One region of the Streptomyces sp. NPDC093097 genome, then DNA from elsewhere that is predicted to be linked to it. Evidence: predicted binding sites of a transcription regulator. Region 1 holds the regulator's gene; the other holds the start of a gene.
The links. Region 1 encodes HspR, which represses chaperone genes until heat shock. Its sites were predicted from a motif close to TTGAGNNNNNNNNNCTCAA; they were not measured.
Positions count from the first base shown of each region.

Region 2: a site for HspR is predicted at 3,671-3,689, ahead of lon (endopeptidase La). Genes of this name have one in related genera too.

Region 1 is NZ_JBIVOW010000026.1:94,714-104,742, reverse strand. It holds gene clpB (ATP-dependent chaperone ClpB) at 1-1,451, opposite strand, end outside; gene ACIQE0_RS33275 (Uma2 family endonuclease) at 1,646-2,227, shown strand; gene ACIQE0_RS33270 (pyridoxamine 5'-phosphate oxidase family protein) at 2,270-2,674, shown strand; gene ACIQE0_RS33265 (hypothetical protein) at 3,209-3,613, shown strand; gene ACIQE0_RS33260 (heat shock protein transcriptional repressor HspR) at 3,708-4,163, opposite strand; gene dnaJ (molecular chaperone DnaJ) at 4,165-5,337, opposite strand; gene grpE (nucleotide exchange factor GrpE) at 5,383-6,069, opposite strand; gene dnaK (molecular chaperone DnaK) at 6,066-7,925, opposite strand; gene ACIQE0_RS33240 ((Fe-S)-binding protein) at 8,257-10,029, shown strand, end outside.
Region 2 is NZ_JBIVOW010000008.1:214,571-224,599, reverse strand. It holds gene ACIQE0_RS16755 (MarR family winged helix-turn-helix transcriptional regulator) at 1-28, opposite strand, end outside; gene ACIQE0_RS16750 (lysozyme) at 309-1,166, shown strand; gene lon (endopeptidase La) at 1,225-3,648, opposite strand; gene ACIQE0_RS16740 (pentapeptide repeat-containing protein) at 3,903-4,766, opposite strand; gene ACIQE0_RS16735 (rhomboid-like protein) at 4,940-5,782, opposite strand; gene ACIQE0_RS16730 (spermidine synthase) at 5,973-6,713, shown strand; gene ACIQE0_RS16725 (response regulator transcription factor) at 6,798-7,538, shown strand; gene ACIQE0_RS16720 (ATP-binding protein) at 7,535-8,659, shown strand; gene ACIQE0_RS16715 (multifunctional oxoglutarate decarboxylase/oxoglutarate dehydrogenase thiamine pyrophosphate-binding subunit/dihydrolipoyllysine-residue succinyltransferase subunit) at 8,898-10,029, shown strand, end outside.

The sequences.
Region 1 (10,029 bases):
AGGTCGTCGAGGCGCTCCTTGAGCTCGCCGACGCGGTTGAGGCTCTGCTTCTCCTTCTCCCAGCGGGCGGTCAGACCGCGCAGCTCCTCCTCCTTGTCGGCGAGGTCCTTGCGCAGCTTCTCCAGCCGCTGGACGGAGGCGGCGTCGGTCTCGTTGCGCAGCGCCAGCTCCTCCATCTTCAGCCGGTCCACGGAGCGCTGGAGCTCGTCGATCTCGACGGGGGAGGAGTCGATCTCCATCCGGAGCCGGGAGGCCGCCTCGTCGACCAGGTCGATGGCCTTGTCGGGCAGGAAGCGGGAGGTGATGTAGCGGTCGGAGAGGGTGGCCGCGGCGACCAGCGCGGAGTCGGCGATCTGGACCTTGTGGTGCGCCTCGTAGCGCCCCTTGAGCCCGCGCAGGATCGCCACGGTGTCCTCGACGGTCGGCTCGGCGACCAGCACCTGCTGGAAGCGCCGCTCCAGCGCCGGGTCCTTCTCGATCCGCTCGCGGTACTCGTCGAGCGTGGTCGCGCCGACCATCCGCAGCTCACCGCGGGCCAGCATCGGCTTGAGCATGTTGCCCGCGTCCATCGCCGAGTCGCCGCCGGCGCCCGCGCCGACGACGGTGTGCAGCTCGTCGATGAACGTGATGATCTGGCCCTCGCTGGCCTTGATCTCGGCCAGGACGGTCTTCAGCCGCTCCTCGAACTCGCCGCGGTACTTCGCGCCCGCGACCATCGCGCCCAGGTCGAGGGCGACCAGCCGCTTGTTGCGCAGCGACTCGGGGACGTCGCCCTTGACGATCCGCTGGGCCAGCCCCTCGACGACCGCGGTCTTGCCGACGCCCGGCTCGCCGATCAGCACCGGGTTGTTCTTCGTCCGGCGGGAGAGCACCTGCACCACCCGGCGGATCTCCTGGTCCCGGCCGATGACCGGGTCGAGCTTGCCCTCCCGGGCCGCCGCGGTGAAGTCCGTGCCGAACTTCTCCAGCGCCTTGTACGTGCCCTCCGGGTCCGCGTTGGTCACCCGCTGCGCGCCGCGGCCGGCCTCGAAGGCGGCGAGCAGCTTCTTGGCGGTGGCGCCCTGCGCCTCCAGCAGCTCACCGGTGCGGCCGCCCTTGGCGGCGGTGCCGATGAGCAGGTGCTCGGTGGAGATGTAGGCGTCGCCCAGGTCCTTGGCGCGCTGGGCGGCGTCCGCGATGACGGCGAGCAGCTCGCGGTCCGGCTGCGGCGGGGCCACGGTCGAGCCCTGGATGCTGGGCAGCCCGGCGAGCAGCCGCTCGGCACCGGATCGCAGCTGGGCGGCGTCCGCCTCGACGGCCGCCAGCAGATCCATGATGTTCTCGTTGTCCTGCCCGGCGAGCAGTGCGAGCAGGAGGTGCGCGGACGTCATGTCCGCGTGCCCGGCGGTGACCGCCCGCTCATTGGCGGCGCTCAGCGCCTCCCGGCTCTTGTTGGTCAGCTCGGCGTCCACGTCTGCCTGGTCCTCCTCGTGCGTCCGGCGCTCGGCGCGCTCTCCTTATCCAATCCTGCCTTGATTAACGTGCGATAAGTTGAGTCTACTCCACTCAAGGCACTCGCTCACGCTTGCGGGTGAAGATCCGACGATCGGCCTCTTCCGCCGGCCACGGCCCGTGACACTGGCCTTCGACCACAAGGAGGTGCAGCATGACGGCTATGGCACACGAGCCTTTGCCCACGCAGGACGACTCCCTCCTCGAGGGCTTTCTAGCCCTGGACACTCCGACCGGCTTCAGGGCCGAGCTCATCGAGGGGGAGATTGTTGTGACACCGCCGACGGACGGCGATCACGAGGACTACCTGGGCCTCATCATCGAGCAGGTGCTGTATGAGTCCGCGATCCGCATGCAGGTCTCGGGCTACAAGGGACTCGTCCTTCCCGGCGCAGGCGACCAACCTGCCGACCACACGATCCCCGACGCCACGTTCGCCCCACGCGAGCTGCGCCTCTTCCGGGGTGCGGAGCCGTGGATGCCCAGTGACGGCGTCGCCATGGTCGTCGAGGTGACGTCGAGCAAGCCCCGCAACGACCGCGTCGCCAAGCGCCACGCCTACGCCCGCGCAGCCATCCCGCTTTATCTCCTCGTCGACCGCGGCAAGTCCGCGGTCACGCTCTTCAGCGAACCGAAGGGCGACGACTACCTCACCATTCACACCGCCCTCTTCGGTGACCGCCTTCGCCTCCCCGCCCCCTTCTCCTTCGACCTGGAGACGGCCGACTTCGTGTGACCGGCCGGGGCCGCTCGCCGGCCCCCAACTACCCTGGCGCCCATGGCCCACGACCTGCGCGCACTGTCCCCCGAGTACCTCGCCTTCTGGGACGAGTACCTGATGTCGACCCTCACGACCCCGCGGGCGGACGGCACCCCGCACGTCGTCCCGGTGGGCGTCACCTTCGACGCCAGGCAGCGGATCGCGCGGGTCATCACCCGCAAGGACAGCACCAAGGTCAAGAACATCCTCGCCGCCGGCGCCGACGGGGCGCGGGTGGCGGTGTGCCAGGTGGACCGCGGCCGCTGGGCGACCCTGGAGGGCGTCGCGCGGGTGCGGACCGACGCGGAGACGGTCGCCGACGCCGTGCGCCGGTACGCCGAGCGGTACGGCCGCACCCCGCAGCCCAACCCCGACCGCGTGATGATCGAGATCGCGGTGACCAAGGCCCTCGGGCGGGCCTGAGCGCCCGGCCCGCAAGGCGCCCGCGCCACCCCACGCCTCCGCCATCCCGCGCGCCCGCGCGCCCGCGCACGACGACTTCGTATCGGCCGTATCCGCGTGCGCGTCGATGGCCGGGACGGGCACCGGGCACCCCGCCCCGGCCGGCAGGTCCGGACCTGGCCGAAACGGGACTCTCCCGCTCCGCCGACGGGCACCCACCTGGTACCTAGGAACGGCAGGAACGAACACCTCCGTGCATCCGCGAGCGGCAAACGGAACCGACCCGGACACGGCGACGGCAGCTGGAGGCCGCATGGCGTCGGCATCGCACACCACGACGACCGTTCCGCGCCGGTCGCACGGGAAACGGACAGCCCGGCTCCGGCCGCGCGCCGAGAACCGCCCCCGCTGCGGCGGCCAGTTGGCCGTGAATCAGGACGGCTGGAAGATCTGCCACGCCTGCGGATATGCCTCGCCACCCGGCGCCGCCCCTCCACCCCGGGCCCTTCGCGGGGGTATCGTCGCCCCCACAGTCGCCACGCCCCGGAGGGCACGATGAACTCGGTCCGAGTGACGGCGATCGCCTGCCTGATGCCGCTGTCCGAGCTGGACGAGGATCCGTTCCTGGTCGACGACCGCAGCCAGCACGCCATGTGCAAGCAGTGGGCGGCGGCCCGTGACTACCGCCTGACCTGCCAGCTCAGCCTGCACCAGCTGCGCGCCGACCACAGCGCGCTGTGGCACGACGTCGAGGCGGGTCTGGTCGACGTGTTCGTCGCGCCCAACCGCCGGACGCTGGAGAACGCCATCGACGGCGCCGAGGAGTTCACCGAGCGGTGCGCGGCCGCCGGCATCCGGCTGGAGACCACCGACCTGGACGAGCCGGTCTACACCCTGGCGATGAAGTCGCAGGTGCACCGGCGGCTGTCGATGCCCACCGCGGGCTACGACGGCCGCTGATCGCGGACGGTGGCGCGGGGAAGCCCGGCGCCAGGACGCACGAAGGGCCGGGGTGGTGTGGCCACCCCGGCCCTTCGTCGCGTCGGCTACGGCGTCACTCCGACGACCGCTTGGGCCGCCAGACCACCAGCGCGCTGGTCTGCTGCACGTCCTGATACGGCACCAGATCGCGGCGGTAGGAGGCGTGCACCGCCGCCTCCCGCTGCCGCATCGTGCTGGCCGCGCCCTCCAGGGCGCCCTGGAGCTCGGCGACCCGCTGCTGGAGGGCCGCGACCTGGTTCTCCAGCTCGATGATGCGCTTGATGCCGGCGAGGTTGATGCCCTCCTCCTGCGACAACTGCTGGACCGTACGCAGCAGTTCGATGTCGCGGGCGGAATACCGGCGGCCCCGCCCGGCCGTGCGGTCGGGCGAGACCAGGCCCAGGCGGTCGTACTGCCGCAGGGTCTGCGGGTGCAGGCCGGAGAGCTGGGCCGCGACGGAGATGACGTACACCGGCGACTCTTCGGTCAGTTCATACGGGTTACGACGCTGCCCGCCCCGGCTGTCCATCTCATGCTCCCTTCGCGGCCTGGAACAGCTCCGCCCGCGGGTCGGGGCCCGCGGTCGCCTCGCGATAGGACTCCAGCGCTTCCCTGGCCCGGTCGCCGAGGTCCTTGGGAACGACCACCTCTATGGTGACCAGCAGGTCACCGCGGGTGCCGTCCTTACGGGCCGCGCCCTTGCCGCGGGCCCGCATGGTGCGTCCGTTGGGCGTGCCGGCCGGCAGCTTGAGCGTGACCGGCGGGCCGCCCAGCGTCGGCACCTTGACCTCGCCGCCGAGCGCGGCCTCCGGGAAGGTGACCGGCACCGTGACGGTGAGGTTGTCGCCCTTGCGGCCGAAGACCGGGTGGGCATCCACATGGACGACCACGTAGAGGTCGCCGGCCGGGCCGCCGTGCTCGCCCGGTGCGCCCTTGCCGCGCAGCCGGATGCGCTGCCCGTCCGAGACGCCCGCGGGGATGCGGACCTGCATCGTGCGGGAGCTGGACGCCCGGCCGCTGCCCTTGCAGACCTCGCAGGCGTCCTGCGCGATCAGGCCGCGGCCCTTGCAGTCGGCGCACGGGTCGGTGAGCGAGAAGCCGCCGCCCGCGCCCCGGCTGACCTGGCCGGTACCGACGCAGGTCGGACAGACCCGCGGGGTGCCGTTCTTGTCGCCGGTGCCCGAACACGCCTTGCAGGGCGCCTGGCTGGACATCCGCAGCGGGACCGTGGCCCCGTCGACCGCCTCGGTGAAGCTGAGCGTCACCTCGGACTCGACGTCCTGGCCGCGGCGCGGCTGGGTGCGGGTGGTGGCGCCACCGCGGTTGAACAGACCGCCGAAGACGTCCCCGATCCCGCCGCCGAAACCACCGGAACCGCCGGCCCCGCCCCCGGCGCCCCCGAAGAGGTCGCCGAGGTCGAAGTTGAAGTTTCCGCCCCCGCCGGGGCCGGGGCGGAAACCTCCGTTGCCGAACAGCGCCCGGGCGTCGTCGTACTCCTTGCGGCGCTTGGCGTCGCCGAGCACGTCGTTGGCCTCGGAGATCTCCTTGAAGCGCTCCTCGGCCTTGGCGTCGCCCTTGTTGGCGTCCGGGTGGTACTCGCGGGCGAGCTTGCGGTACGCCTTCTTGATCTCCGCCTCGGTGGCGTCCTTGGGGACGCCGAGGACCTTGTAGAAGTCCTTCTCGACGAAGTCCTTGGTGCTCATCCTCGACGTCCCTCCTTCCGGGCGGCTCTCTCGTCGGCCCCTACGTCAGCCCTCGTCCGGGCCACCGCTCTCCTCGTCCGCAGCCTCGGCACCCTTGGCTCCCTTACCGCCCTTGGCGCCCTTGGCCTCCTCCTCCGAGGAGGACTTGGCGTTCTGCGCGCCCGGCTGCGGCTCGGCGACCGCGACCCGCGCGGGGCGGATCGTGCGCTCACCGATGCGATACCCGGGCTGCAGGACGGCGACGCACGTCGTCTCCGTGACGTCGGGCGCATAGGAGTGCATCAGCGCTTCGTGGATCGTCGGGTCGAAGGGCTCGCCCTCCTTGCCGAACTGCTGGAGGCCGAGCTTGGCCACCACGGTCTCCAGCGACTCGGCCACCGACTTGAAGCCGCCGACCAGTTCGCCGTGATCCCGGGCCCGCCCGACGTCGTCGAGCACCGGAAGGAGCTCGGAGAGCAGGTTGGCGGCCGCGATCTCCTTGACCGTCACACGGTCCCGCTCCACCCGGCGGCGGTAGTTCTGGTACTCCGCCTGGAGGCGCTGGAGGTCACCGGTGCGCTCGTTGAGTGCGGTGCGCACCTGGTCCAACTGGGCCTGGAGCGCAACGTCCTGGACGTCCCCGGCCGGGGCCGAGCCCGCCTTGTCGGCGGACTCGGCCTTCGCCGCGTCTTCGGGAGCGGCGTCGGAAGGGACGTCGGGCTTCTCCTCGAAGCCCGGGGTCTCCTCCGTCACGCCGCACCGTCCTTCTTGGGCTTCTCGTCGTCGACGATCTCGGCGTCCACGACGTCGTCCTCGGCCTTGGCCTTCTGGCCGCCGGCCTGGGCGCCCTCGCCGCCGGCCGCACCCTGGGCGGCCTGGGCGTCGGCGTACATGGCCTGGCCGAGCTTCTGGGAGACGGCCGCGACCTTCTCCGACGCGGTCTTGATCTCGGCCGTGTCCTCGCCCTTGAGCTTCTCCTTCAGCTCGCCGACGGCGGTCTCGACCTCGGCCTTGACCTCGGCGGGCACCTTGTCCTCGTTGTCCTTGAGGAACTTCTCGGTCTGGTAGACCAGCTGCTCGCCCTGGTTGCGGGCCTCGGCGGCCTCGCGGCGCTTGTGGTCCTCGTCCGCGTAGCGCTCGGCCTCCTCACGCATGCGGTCGACCTCGTCCTTCGGCAGCGAGGAGCCGCCGGTGACGGTCATCTTCTGCTCCTTGCCCGTGCCCAGGTCCTTGGCGGTCACGTGCATGATGCCGTTGGCGTCGATGTCGAAGGAGACCTCGATCTGCGGGACGCCACGGGGGGCCGGCGGCAGACCGGTCAGCTCGAACATCCCGAGCTTCTTGTTGTACGCCGCGATCTCGCGCTCGCCCTGGTAGACCTGGATCTGCACGGACGGCTGGTTGTCCTCGGCCGTGGTGAAGATCTCCGAGCGCTTGGTCGGGATCGTGGTGTTGCGCTCGATCAGCTTGGTCATGATGCCGCCCTTGGTCTCGATACCGAGGGACAGCGGGGTGACGTCCAGCAGCAGGACGTCCTTGACCTCGCCCTTGAGCACACCGGCCTGGAGGCTGGCGCCCATGGCGACGACCTCGTCCGGGTTGACGCCCTTGTTGGCGTCCTTGCCGCCGGTCAGCTCCTTGACGAGCTCGGCGACGGCGGGCATACGGGTCGAGCCGCCGACCAGGACCACGTGGTCGATCTCGGACAGCGCGATGCCGGCGTCCTTGATCACGTTGTGGAACGGGGTCTTGCAGCGGTCGAGGAGGTCCGCGGTCAGCTGCTGGAACTGCGAGCGGGTGAGCTTCTCGTCCAGGTGCAGCGGGCCCTCGGCGGAGGCGGTGATGTACGGCAGGTTGATCGTCGTCTCGCTGGACGACGACAGCTCGATCTTCGCCTTCTCCGCGGCCTCGCGCAGACGCTGGAGCGCCATCTTGTCCTTGGACAGGTCCACACCGTGGCCGCCCGCGAACTGCTTGACCAGGTAGTCGACGACGCGCTGGTCCCAGTCGTCACCACCGAGGTGGTTGTCACCGTTGGTGGCCTTGACCTCGACGACGCCGTCACCGATCTCCAGCAGCGACACGTCGAAGGTGCCACCGCCGAGGTCGAAGACGAGAATGGTCTGGTCTTCCTTGTCCAGGCCGTAGGCCAGGGCGGCGGCGGTGGGCTCGTTGACGATGCGCAGGACGTTGAGGCCCGCGATCTCACCGGCCTCCTTGGTGGCCTGGCGCTCGGAGTCGTTGAAGTACGCCGGGACGGTGATGACCGCGTCGGTGACCTTCTCGCCGAGGTAGGACTCCGCGTCCCGCTTCAGCTTCTGCAGGATGAACGCAGAGATCTGCTGCGGGTTGAAGCCCTTCTCGTCGACGTTGATCTTCCAGTCGGTGCCCATGTGACGCTTGACCGACCGGATCGTCCGATCGACGTTGGTCACCGCCTGGCGCTTGGCGACCTCACCGACCAGCACCTCGCCGTTCTTCGCGAAGGCGACGACGGACGGCGTGGTCCTGGCGCCCTCGGCGTTGGTGATGACGGTGGGCTCACCGCCTTCGAGAACACTGACGACGGAGTTAGTCGTGCCCAGGTCGATGCCGACCGCACGTGCCATTTCGATTCCTCCAGCTGACTTGAGTGGAACAGGCTCAAGGGTGCAGCACCGCGCCGAACCTGTCAACAGACCTGAGTCGGACCCACTCAACTTTTATATCGCCCTTATCCTCACCGGGTCGTCGGGAAGGACGCCGGCGCCGGGCCGCTGGTTGCCCGCGCGACACAGATCACCGGCCGGGCGGCTTCATGGGGCCCCGAATACTGGGTAACCTCAGCGCAGACCCGAAAAGTTACTGCTTAGTAGTTCCGCTCAGATCTCCGCGGCCCGGCCGTTTCGATCGCGCGGAGCGCCTTTCGATTCCCGCTCTCGCAGGTCCGAGGAGCCTCCCATGCAACTCGCCGCGATCATCGTGTCGCTGGTCCTAATCGCGGTCGGCGTCGCGTTGTTCGGCCGCGCCATCCTGCAGATCTTCCGCCAGGTCCGGCTCGGCCAGCCCGTGCCCGCCGGCACCCGCACCGACGAGCCCGTGCAGCGCACGGTCACCGTGGCCAAGGAGTTCCTCGGCCACACCCGGATGAACCGCTGGGGCGTCGTCGGCGTGGCGCACTGGTTCGTGGCGGTGGGCTTCTTCTCCCTGCTGCTGACGATCGTCAACGCCATCGGACAGCTCTTCAAGGCCGACTGGATCCTGCCGATCATCGGGGACTGGGCGCCGTACAACGTCTTCGTCGAGTTCCTCGGCACCATGACGACGCTCGGCATCCTGGCCCTGATCGTCATCCGGCAGCTCTCCAAGCCGGACAAGCCGGGCCGCAAGTCCCGGTTCGCCGGCTCCAACTTCGGCCAGGCGTACTTCGTCGAGGCCGTCATCCTCATCGTCGGCATCTGCATCTTCATGCTGCACGCCCTGGAGGGCGCCCAGCACCACGTGGACGGCTACGAGGCCTCGTTCTTCATCTCGTACCCGGTCGTCGCGGGGCTGAAGGGGCTGAGCGTCGCCACGCTCCAGAACCTCACCTACTTCTTCGCCGGCCTGAAGATCGCCACCTCGTTCATCTGGATGATCACGGTCGCCCTCAAGACCGACATGGGCGTGGCCTGGCACCGCTTCCTGGCCTTCCCCAACATCTGGTTCAAGCGCGAGGCGGACGGCGACGTGGCGCTGGGCGCGCTGCAGCCGATGACGTCGGCCGGCAAGCCGATCGACTTCGAGGACCCGGGCGAGGACGACCAGTTCGGCGTCTCTCAGATCGAGCACTTCTCGTGGAAGGGCCTGCTGGACTTCTCCACCTGCACCGAGTGCGGCCGCTGCCAGTCGCAGTGCCCGGCGTGGAACACCGGCAAGCCGCTCTCCCCGAAGCTGCTGATCATGTCGCTGCGCGACCACGCGCACGCCAAGGCCCCGTACCTGCTCGCCGGCGGCGGCAAGGACATGGAGGGCACCGAGAAGGCCACCGAGGAGCAGCTCAAGGACGTCCCGGCCGCCGCCCTCGCGGAGGCCGAGCGCCCGCTGATCGGCACCCTCGAAGAGAACGGCGTCATCGACCCCGACGTCCTGTGGTCCTGCACCACCTGCGGCGCCTGCGTCGAGCAGTGCCCGGTGGACATCGAGCACGTCGACCACATCGTCGACATGCGCCGCTACCAGGTCATGATCGAGTCCTCGTTCCCGTCCGAGGCGGGCACGATGCTCAAGAACCTGGAGAAGAAGGGCAACCCCTGGGGCCTGGCCAAGAAGCAGCGGCTGGCCTGGACCAAGGAGGTCGACTTCGAGGTCCCGGTCGTCGGCAAGGACATCGAGGACCTCACCGAGGTCGACTACCTCTACTGGGTCGGCTGCGCCGGCGCCCTGGAGGACCGCGCCAAGAAGACCACCAAGGCGTTCGCCGAGCTGCTGCACATCGCGGGCGTGAAGTTCGCGATCATGGGCGGCGACGAGGCGTGCACCGGTGACTCCGCCCGCCGCCTGGGCAACGAGTTCCTCTTCCAGCAGCTCGGCCAGCAGAACGTCGAGGCGCTCAACATGGCCTTCGGCGAGGACGGCGAGGACGAGTCCACGAAGAAGCCCAAGGCCTCCAAGAAGATCGTCGCCACCTGCCCGCACTGCCTCAACACGCTCGGCAACGAGTACCCGCAGCTCGGCGGCGACTACGAGGTCATC
Region 2 (10,029 bases), on a different contig from region 1:
TGGTCCCGCCGGTTCCGGTGTCGTGCACGTCAGCGCCCTTTCCCGCGTTGTCCCGCTTGTCCAGCAATTCCCCCCGTTGTACTCCGCACCGCGTGCCCGCCGCCTGAAAACTTTTCTTCCCGGCCGAGCGGAGCCGCAGTTGGGACAGTATTTCGCAGGATTAGACCAACGGCAGCCGGCGGCCCCCTTTTATCACGGGGGTCTACGCGCGTATCGTCATTCCTGGCATGGCCACACCAAACGTGGCGCCGGCTTTCCCCCCTCAAGGTCAATTCACCGAGATCCACCGAGATCTACGGAGGCACGCAATGCCCGTGCTCAGATCCGGCTCCCCCCACCGTTCCGTGCGCACCCGCACGACCGTGGCCGGGATCCTCCTCGCGACCGTCTCCCTCCTCGTCGGCCTGCCCGGTACCGCCGGTGCCGCGGCCGCCGGGCACGCACCCGAGCCCCGCCACCCCGAACAGGACTGGGCGGGCTCCCAGATCGCCCGGCACGAGGGCGGTGGCGGCGGCGTCCTGCCGACGCCCTCGCTGGCCGCGACCGTCGAGGGCGTCGACGTCAGCGGCCACCAGGGCAACGTGAACTGGTCCGGCCTGTGGAGCGGCGGCGTGAAGTTCGCCTACGTCAAGGCCACCGAGTCCACCAGTTACACGAACCCGTACTTCGCGCAGCAGTACAACGGCTCCTACGACACCGGCATGATCCGCGGCGCCTACCACTTCGCCACCCCGGACACCTCCAGCGGCGCCGCCCAGGCCAACTACTTCGTCGCCCACGGCGGCGGCTGGTCCAAGGACGGCAAGACGCTGCCCGGCGCGCTGGACATGGAGTACAACCCCTACGGCGACACCTGCTACGGGATGACGGCGACCGGCCTGGTGAACTGGATGAAGGACTGGTTCGCCACCTACAAGGCGCGCACCGGCCGGGACGCGGTGATCTACACCTCCACCAGCTGGTGGAAGCAGTGCACGGGCAACTCCGCGGCCTTCGGGGCCACCAACCCGCTGTGGGTCCCGCGCTACGGCTCCTCGGTCGGCGAACTCCCGGCCGGCTGGGGCTTCCACACCATCTGGCAGTACACCTCGACCGGTCCGACGGTCGGCGACCGGGACAGCTTCAACGGGGCGTACGACCGCCTCCAGGCGCTGGCCAACGGCTGATCGCGCACGCGGGCCGGCCCGTCCCCCGCAGGGGCGGGCCGGCCTCCGCCCGGCCCTCCTACGCCGCGACCGGGAGCCCGGGCCGCTCCCCGTTCCCGGCCGGCGTCAGGGCCAGTTCCAGCACCTGCCGGACGTCCGCGACCGGGTGCACCTCCAGCGCCGCGAGGACCTCGGCCGGGACGTCGTCCAGATCGGGTTCGTTGCGCTTGGGGATGATCACGGTGGTGAGGCCGGCCCGGTGCGCCGCCAGCAGCTTCTGCTTGACGCCGCCGATCGGCAGCACCCGCCCGGTCAGCGAGACCTCTCCGGTCATCGCGACGTCCGGGCGGACCCGGCGGCCCGAGAGCAGCGAGGCCAGCGCGGTGGTCATGGTGATGCCCGCGCTGGGCCCGTCCTTGGGGACGGCGCCGGCCGGGACGTGCAGATGGACGCCGCGCTCCTTCAAGTCGGCCACCGGGAGCTCCAGTTCGGCGCCGTGCGAGCGCAGGAAGGAGAGCGCGATGTGCGCCGACTCCTTCATCACGTCGCCCAGTTGGCCGGTGAGCGTCAGGCCGGAGGCGCCGGTCTCGGGGTCGGCCAGCGACGCCTCCACGTAGAGCACATCGCCCCCGGTGCCGGTGACCGCGAGTCCGGTGACCACGCCGGGCACCGCGGTCCGCCGCTCGGCCGGTCCCTGCGCCGCCTCCGGGGTGTGGTGCGGGCGCCCGAGCAGCGGGCGCAGCTGGTCCGCCCCGATGGTGAACGGCAGCTCCCGCTCGCCCAGTTCGTGCTGGGCGGCGACCTTGCGCAGCAGCCGGGCCAGGGCCCGCTCCAGATTCCGCACGCCCGCCTCACGGGTGTACTCGCCGGCGAGCCGGCGCAGCGCGGCGTCCTCGAAGGCCACCTCGCCGGGGGTGAGGCCGGCCCGCTCCAGCTGGCGCGGCACCAGGTGGTCGCGGGCGATGACGACCTTCTCGTCCTCGGTGTAGCCGTCGAGCCGGACCAGCTCCATCCGGTCCAGCAGCGGCTCCGGGATCGCCTCCAGGACGTTGGCGGTGGCCAGGAACACCACGTCGGACAGGTCGAGTTCGACCTCCAGGTAGTGGTCCCGGAAGGTGTGGTTCTGCGCCGGGTCCAGGACCTCCAGGAGGGCGGCGGCCGGGTCGCCCCGGAAGTCCGAGCCCACCTTGTCGATCTCGTCGAGGAGGACGACCGGGTTCATCGAGCCGGCCTCCTTGACGGCGCGCACGATCCGGCCGGGGAGCGCGCCGACGTAGGTGCGCCGGTGGCCGCGGATCTCCGCCTCGTCGCGGACGCCCCCGAGGGCGACCCGGACGAACTTCCGCCCCATGGCGCGCGCCACGGACTCGCCGAGGGAGGTCTTGCCGACGCCGGGCGGCCCGACGAGCGCCAGCACGGCACCGCCCGCCCGCCGCCCGCCCCCGCCGACGAGGCCAAGCCCGCGCTCGGCGCGGCGCTTGCGCACGGCGAGGTACTCGGTGATCCGCTCCTTGACGTCCTCCAGGCCGGCGTGGTCGGCGTCCAGCACGGCCCGGGCGCCGGCGATGTCGTAGGCGTCCTCGGTCCGCTCGTGCCACGGCAGTTCCAGGACGGTGTCCAGCCACGTCCTGATCCAGCCGCCCTCGGGGTTCTGGTCGCCGGCCCGCTCCAGCTTGTCGACCTCCTTGAGGGCGGCCCTGCGGACCTCCTCGGGCAGGTCGGCGGCCTCGACCCGGGCGCGGTAGTCGTCGCCCTCGTCGTCCGGGGCCCCGCCCAGCTGGGCCAGTTCCTTGCGGACCGCCTCCAGTTGGCGCCGCAGCAGGAACTCCCGCTGCTGCTTGTCGACCCCCTCCTGGACGTCCTTGGCGATGGACTCGGCGACGTCCTGCTCGGCCAGGTGGGAGCGCAGGACCTCGATGGCGTACTTCAGGCGGGCGACCGGGTCGGTGGTCTGGAGCAGCTGGAGCTTCTGCTCGGCCGTCAGGAAGGGCAGATAGCCGGCGTTGTCGGCGAGCGTGGGGACGTCGTCGATGCCGGTGACCCGGTCCACGACCTGCCAGGCACCGCGCTTGCGCAGCCAGCTGGTGGCCAACGCCTTGTATTCCTTGACCAGTTCGGTGAGGGATCCCGGGAGGGGCTCGGGGACCGTCTCCTCGACGGCCGTGCCCTCCACCCAGAGCGCGGCGCCCGGGCCGGTGGTGCCGGAGCCGATCCGCACCCGCCCCAGGCCCCGGATCAGGGCCCCGGGGTCGCCGTCGGACAGCCGGCCGACCTGCTCGATCCGCCCGAGCGTGCCGATCGCCGCATACGCCCCGTCGATCCGGGGCACCAGCAGCACCCTGGGCTTGGCGCCCGACGGGGCGGCGGCCTGGGCGGCCTCCACCGCCGCCCGCACCTCGGCGTCGGACAGGTCCAGGGGCACCACCATGCCGGGCAGGACGACCTCGTCGTCCAGGGGCAGCACGGGCAGGGTGAGCGAGGTGGACTCCGGCTCAGCAGTCATGATCTCCCCTTCGGCAAGCAAGTTGAGCTTCATCCACTCAATGCCGAGGGGCCGGCGGTTGTTCCCCGTCGGGTGTTCGCTGTGAGCGATCAGGGGCGGACAACTCGGGTACGGGGCACGGGGCGTGGGGCGTGGGGCCCGCCCCGGTGGAGGGCCCGCCCCGGTGGAGGGCCCGCCCCGGTGGAGGGCCCGCCCCGGTGGAGGGCCCGCCCCGGTGGAGGGCCCGCCCCGGTGGAGGGCCCGCCGCGACGGGCCTACCAGTGGGCGGGGCGGCGCAGCCCCCGCGGCAGCCGGGTGGCCGCGTCACCCCGGGCGGCGTTCACCTGGGCCTGGGTGACGAAGAGGCCGTCGGTCAGGTCGGCGCCGCGCAGATCGGCGTCCCGGAGGTCGGCGCCGATCATGTCCGCGGACCGCAGATCCGCACCCCGGAGGTCGGCGGCGATGAGGTACGCGCCGCGGAGGTTGGCGCCCCTGAGGTCCGCGCCCTTGAGCCGCGCGCCCATCAGGTCCGCGCCCCGCCGCTCCTTCGTGCGGCCCGGGACCTTCGCCCGGACCAGCTCGCCGACCCGCAGCAGCAGGACGTTGACCGCGCCGCGGTGGGCGGCCACGTCCAGCGCGGCCAGCTCCTCGGCGCTCCCCAGGGTCAGTTGCTCCGTCTCCTCCAGGGCGGCCCGCAGCTCGGCGCGCACCGGGCGGGCCTCCGGCCGCGCCACCGCCTCCGTCAGGTACCAGAGCAGCTCGTGCAGCTGCCGCATCACGGCGAACGCGTCGAACATCGGCCGGGCGGTCTCCGGCGCGGCCCGCCAGTCCGTCCCCGCGAAGGTGACCTGGGAGACCTTCTGGCCGGCCCCGAAGCACTCGAAGACGGTGCAGCCGGCGAAGCCGCGCTGCCGCAGGTCGCGGTGGACGCCGCAGCGGAAGTCGGCCGCCAGGTTGGGGCAGGGCCGGCCGGCCTCCTTGTCGAGGGCGAAGTCCGCCGACCGCGCGAACGGCAGCGCCACACAGCACAGTCCGAAGCAGTCGCCGCAGTCGGAGAGCAGCGGGAGCCGGGCGGCGTCCGGGACCTGCGGCGGGGCGGACGGGCGGTCGGGGGCGGGGCGGCGGCGCTCGTGCGACACGGTTCTTCTCTGCTCCTGCGGCCGGCGGTCGCCCTCCGTTGCGGCGCCCGCGAAGGGCCCCATTCTCCGGGACGGGTGACGGGCGGACGGCCGGGCCGGGCCGGGCGGACGAACGGGGCGGGGGACGAGCGGGGGGGCGAACGGGCCCGGCCGGGCGATCGGCCCGGCCGGCGTCAGGACGTCCGCAGCGCCGGGTGGCCCAGGTCCCCCAGCAGCGGGGCGGGCCCGGTGCGCTGCGCCCGCCACCGCCGCAGCAGCGGCCAGGCGGCCACGCCCAGCGCCAGCGAGAGCAGATGGCCCCAGTCGGTCAGCGGGTCCAGATAGGCGAGCATGCCGGAGGCCGCCTGGTAGCCGGCCCCGGCCAGCAGGAGCCAGCGCCCCCCGGCGGGCAGCAGTCCGGCGAGCGCCCCGGCGCAGGTCATCACGCCGAAGCTGATCCCGTAGTCGAGGCGGTGCAGCGAGCTGTCCGGCAGCGACCCGGCGGCGACCGAGAAGCCCACCGGCATCTCGGTGGCGAGGGTGGCCAGCGCGTGGCCGCCGAAGAACACCGCGGCGGCGCGCACCCCGCCGATCCGCCGCTCCAGCGCGGTCAGCACGAACAGCAGGGCCACCGCGTAGCCGGAGGCCGGCCCGCCGGCTATCCACAGGGCACTGGCGACCAGCACCAGCAGCGGCGCCTGCGCGAGGTGGGTGACGTCCGTGCTGGAGCCCTGGAGCAGCGTGGAGACCACCAGGGGGTCGCCGTGCTCGGCGTAGAGCGAGGTGGCCACCAGCAGCAGCGCGTAACAGAAGGTGAAGGGGGTGCCGGCGGGGGTGGGGAGCAGCCGCCAGGGGCGCAGACCGGCCCAGGGGCGGCGGGCCGCTTCCGCCGGGGCGGGCCCGCCCCCGGCCGCCGCGGCCCCGCGCTGGCGGGGCAGTCCGGGCAGCAGCGCCGACCCCCTGCCGCCCGGCGCGCCCGCGGCCGCTTCCGCCCCGCCGCCCGGCGCCCCGCCGGCCGGCTCCACCACACTCGCCATCCCCGCTCCTCCCACCGCCCCGCACCGTCCGCGCCCCACTGTGCCCGGCCAACCCATGAGCCAGCTGTGCGCGTGAAATCGCTCACAGCCGGCAACCCGTGCGGGGCGCACCGCGTCGCACCGGACCGCCCCGGCGCCGTGCGACGCGGCCGTGTGGACCCACGCACCCGGCGTTGGCCAAGATGGCCGCATGGCTCCCGTTCACCCCTGGCATCCGACCGCCGGCGCCGAGCCGGCCGTACGCACCCTCGACCGCCGTGAGGGCCCCTACGGAGAGGTGGTGCTCCGGCAGCGCGGTCCCGCCGTGCCGGCACCCGGGGAGGCCGGCCCGGTCTACGAGATCATCGCCAACGGCTGCTTCCTGATGGACACTTCCGACGGTCGCTCCGAGCGGCTGCTGATCGACGCGGCGCTCGCCGCGCTGCCGCCGGACCGCCCCGGGCCCGCGGTACTGATCGGCGGTCTGGGCGTGGGCTTCTCGCTGACCCGGGCGGCCGCCGAGCCCCGCTGGGGCCGGATCGCGGTGGTCGAGCGGGAGGCGGCGGTGATCGACTGGCACCGCACCGGCCCGCTGTCGGCGGTCTCCGGTCCAGCACTGGCCGATCCGCGCACCGCGATCCTGCACACCGACCTGGTGGCCCACCTGCACGGCACCGGCCAACTCGCCTACGACGCCCTGTGCTTGGACATCGACAACGGCCCGGACTGGACCGTCACCGAGGACAACGGCAGCCTCTACTCCCCCGCCGGACTGGCCGCCTGCCGCGCGGCGCTGACCCCGGGCGGGGTGCTCGCGGTGTGGTCGGCGCAGCCGTCCCCGGCGTTCGAACGGGCGCTGGAAAACGCCGGATTCGAGGGCGTACGGACCGAAGAGATCCCCGTTGCCCGAGGAGTCCCGGACGTGGTGCACCTGGCGCTCCGGTCCGCGTAGGGCGCGTAGCCGACGGTCACACCATGCCCTTACGCTGCTGCCCAGTAAGACGGCGACCACGCAGGGCATATGCAGGGGCGGGCGATGGACCAGACTCAGACAACCCAGGGCGGCACCACCGCGGCCACGCCGGGCGCCCAGCGCCGGGTGCTGGTCGTGGAGGACGATCCGACGATCGTCGACGCCATCGCGGCCCGGCTGCGCGCCGAGGGCTTCCAGGTGCAGACGGCCACCGACGGCCCGGCCGCGGTGGACACCGCCGAGGCGTGGCAGCCGGACCTGCTCGTCCTCGACGTGATGCTGCCGGGCTTCGACGGCCTGGAGGTGTGCCGCCGGGTGCAGGCGCAGCGCCCGGTGCCGGTGATGATGCTCACCGCCCGGGACGACGAGACCGACATGCTGGTCGGCCTCGGGGTCGGCGCCGACGACTACATGACCAAGCCGTTCTCCATGCGGGAGCTGGCCGCCCGGGTGCACGTCCTGCTGCGCCGGGTGGAGCGGGCCGCGCTGGCCGCGCACACCCCGCGCAGCGGCATCCTGCGGCTGGGCGAGCTGGAGATCGACCACGCCCAGCGCCGGGTCCGGGTGCGCGGCAGCGACGTGCACCTCACCCCCACCGAGTTCGACCTGCTGGTCTGCCTGGCGAACACCCCGCGCGCGGTGCTCTCCCGCGAGCAGCTGCTGGCCGAGGTCTGGGACTGGGCGGACGCCTCCGGCACGCGGACGGTCGACAGCCACATCAAGGCGCTGCGCCGCAAGATCGGCGCCGAGCGCATCCGCACCGTCCACGGCGTCGGCTACGCCCTGGAGACCCCGCCGGCATGATGCTTCGGTGGGGGGCGCGGGTGCGGGACCTGTGGGACCGGTTCTGGGAGGCGTTGCGGCCGCTGGACCCGTACCGCTCGGTCAAGGCGGCGCTCGGCGCCCTGGTGATCGTCTCGGTGATCATCACCACGCTCCTGGTGTTCGTGGCGATGCACTCGGCGACCGAGCTCCGGGTGATCACGATCTTCTCGATCATCGCCTCGCTGCTGATCACCCAGTTCGTGGCGACCGGCCTGACCGCCCCGCTCGGCGAGATGACCGAGGTCACCCGGGCGATGGCGCACGGTGACTACACCCGCCGGGTGCGCGCCGGCCGCCGCGACGAGTTCGGCGACCTGGCCGACGCCTTCAACCGCATGGCCGCCGACCTGGAGGCGGTGGACACCCACCGCAAGGAACTGGTCGCCAACGTCTCGCACGAGCTGCGCACCCCCATCGCGGCGCTGCGCGCGGTGCTGGAGAACGTCGTCGACGGGGTCTGCGAGCCGGACTCCGACACCATGCGGACGGCGCTGCGGCAGACCGAGCGGCTGGGCCGGCTGGTGGAGCACCTGCTGGACCTGTCCCGGCTGGACAACGGCGTGGTGCCGCTGCACGCCCAGCGCTTCGAGGTCTGGCCGTACCTGTCCGGGGTGCTCAAGGAGTCCAATATGAGCCGCGGCGCCTCCACCCTCTCCGGCATCGCCGGCGCCGGCACCCACACCCGTACCGACGTCCACCTCCACCTCGACGTCTCCCCGCCGGAGCTGACCGCGTACGCCGACGCCGAGCGGCTCCACCAGGTCGTCGCCAACCTCATCGACAACGCGATCAAGCACAGCCCGCGGCACGGCCGGGTCACCGTGCGGGCCCGCCGCGGCGAGGGGCCGGAGAGCCTGGTCGTGGAGGTCCGGGACGAGGGTCCGGGCATTCCGAAGTCGGAGCGCTACCGGGTCTTCGAGCGGTTCAACCGCGGCGGTCCCGGCCCGTCCGGGCCGGGCAGCGACGGCGGGACGGGCCTGGGGCTGGCGATCGCGCGCTGGGCGGTGGACCTGCACGGCGGGCGGATCGGGGTGGCCGAATCCTCCCGGGGTTGCCGGATCCGGGTCACTCTTCCAGGGCTGGAGTCATCCCGAAGCTGACGCCGACTGACGTAGGGTCGGTGGTGGGAGCACGCATTTCCGGGGTGCGACCGCGCTGAGTTCTACCCGCATGCGGGCGAACCACGTGTGTTTCCCGCCAAGTATGGCCCTGAAACCCATCGGTGAATGTGACGTGCGTGACGAGTGGCCCTCCCGGACTGCACCAAAGGTCACAAGAGGCGTAGCCTTTATTCCCGCTGTCCACCACCTTAGGAAGCGGAAGAGGGCGGTTGCCGCCGTGTCGCTACAGTCCCCCAACAGTGCGAGTGTCTCGGCCGAACAGGAAGAGCAGCGGAAGAATCCCGCTGCCGCGTTCGGTTCCAACGAGTGGCTCGTCGACGAGATCTACCAGCAGTACCTCCAGGACCCGAACTCGGTAGACCGAGCCTGGTGGGACTTCTTCGCCGACTACAAGCCGGGCGGCGCGGGCGCGCCGAGCCAGCCGGCAGCGGAGGCCGCCCCGGCCCCGTCGGCGCCCGCCGCGGCTCCTGCCGCGGCCGGGTCGAAGCCCGCCGCGCAGCCGGCTGCCGCCGCGCCCGCGCCGGCCAAGAGCGCCCCCGCGAAGCCCGCGGTGAAGTCTGCTCCGGCGGCCAAGGTCGCCACCGGTGAGGCCCCCGAGGGTCCCGAGCTCGTCACGCTGCGCGGCCCGTCGGCGGCCGTGGCCAAGAACATGAACGCCTCGCTGGAGCTGCCGACGGCCACGTCCGTCCGCGCGGTCCCGGTGAAGCTGCTGTTCGACAACCGCATCGTCATCAACAACCACCTCAAGCGCGCCCGCGGCGGGAAGGTCTCCTTCACGCACCTCATCGGGTACGCGATGGTGCAGGCGCTCAAGGCCATGCCGGCCATGAACTACTCCTTCGCGGAGAAGGACGGCAAGCCGACGCTGGTCAAGCCCCCGCACATCAACCTCGGTCTGGCCATCGACCTGGTCAAGCCGAAGGGCGAGCGCCAGCTGGTCGTCGCGGCCATCAAGAAGGCCGAGACGATGACCTTCTTCGAGTTCTGGCAGGCGTACGAGGACATCGTCCGCCGGGCCCGGGACAACAAGCTGACGATGGACGACTTCACCGGGGTCACCGCGTCGCTGACCAACCCCGGCGGCATCGGCACCGTCCACTCCGTGCCGCGTCTGATGCCCGGCCAGTCCATGATCATGGGCGTCGGCGCGATGGACTACCCGGCCGAGTTCCAGGGCACCTCGCAGGACGCCCTGAACAAGCTGGGTGTCGCCAAGGTCATGACGCTGACCAGCACCTATGACCACCGCGTGATCCAGGGCGCCGCCTCCGGCGAGTTCCTGCGGATCATGAGCCAGCTGATGCTCGGCGAGAAGGACTTCTACGACGAGATCTTCAAGTCGCTGCGGA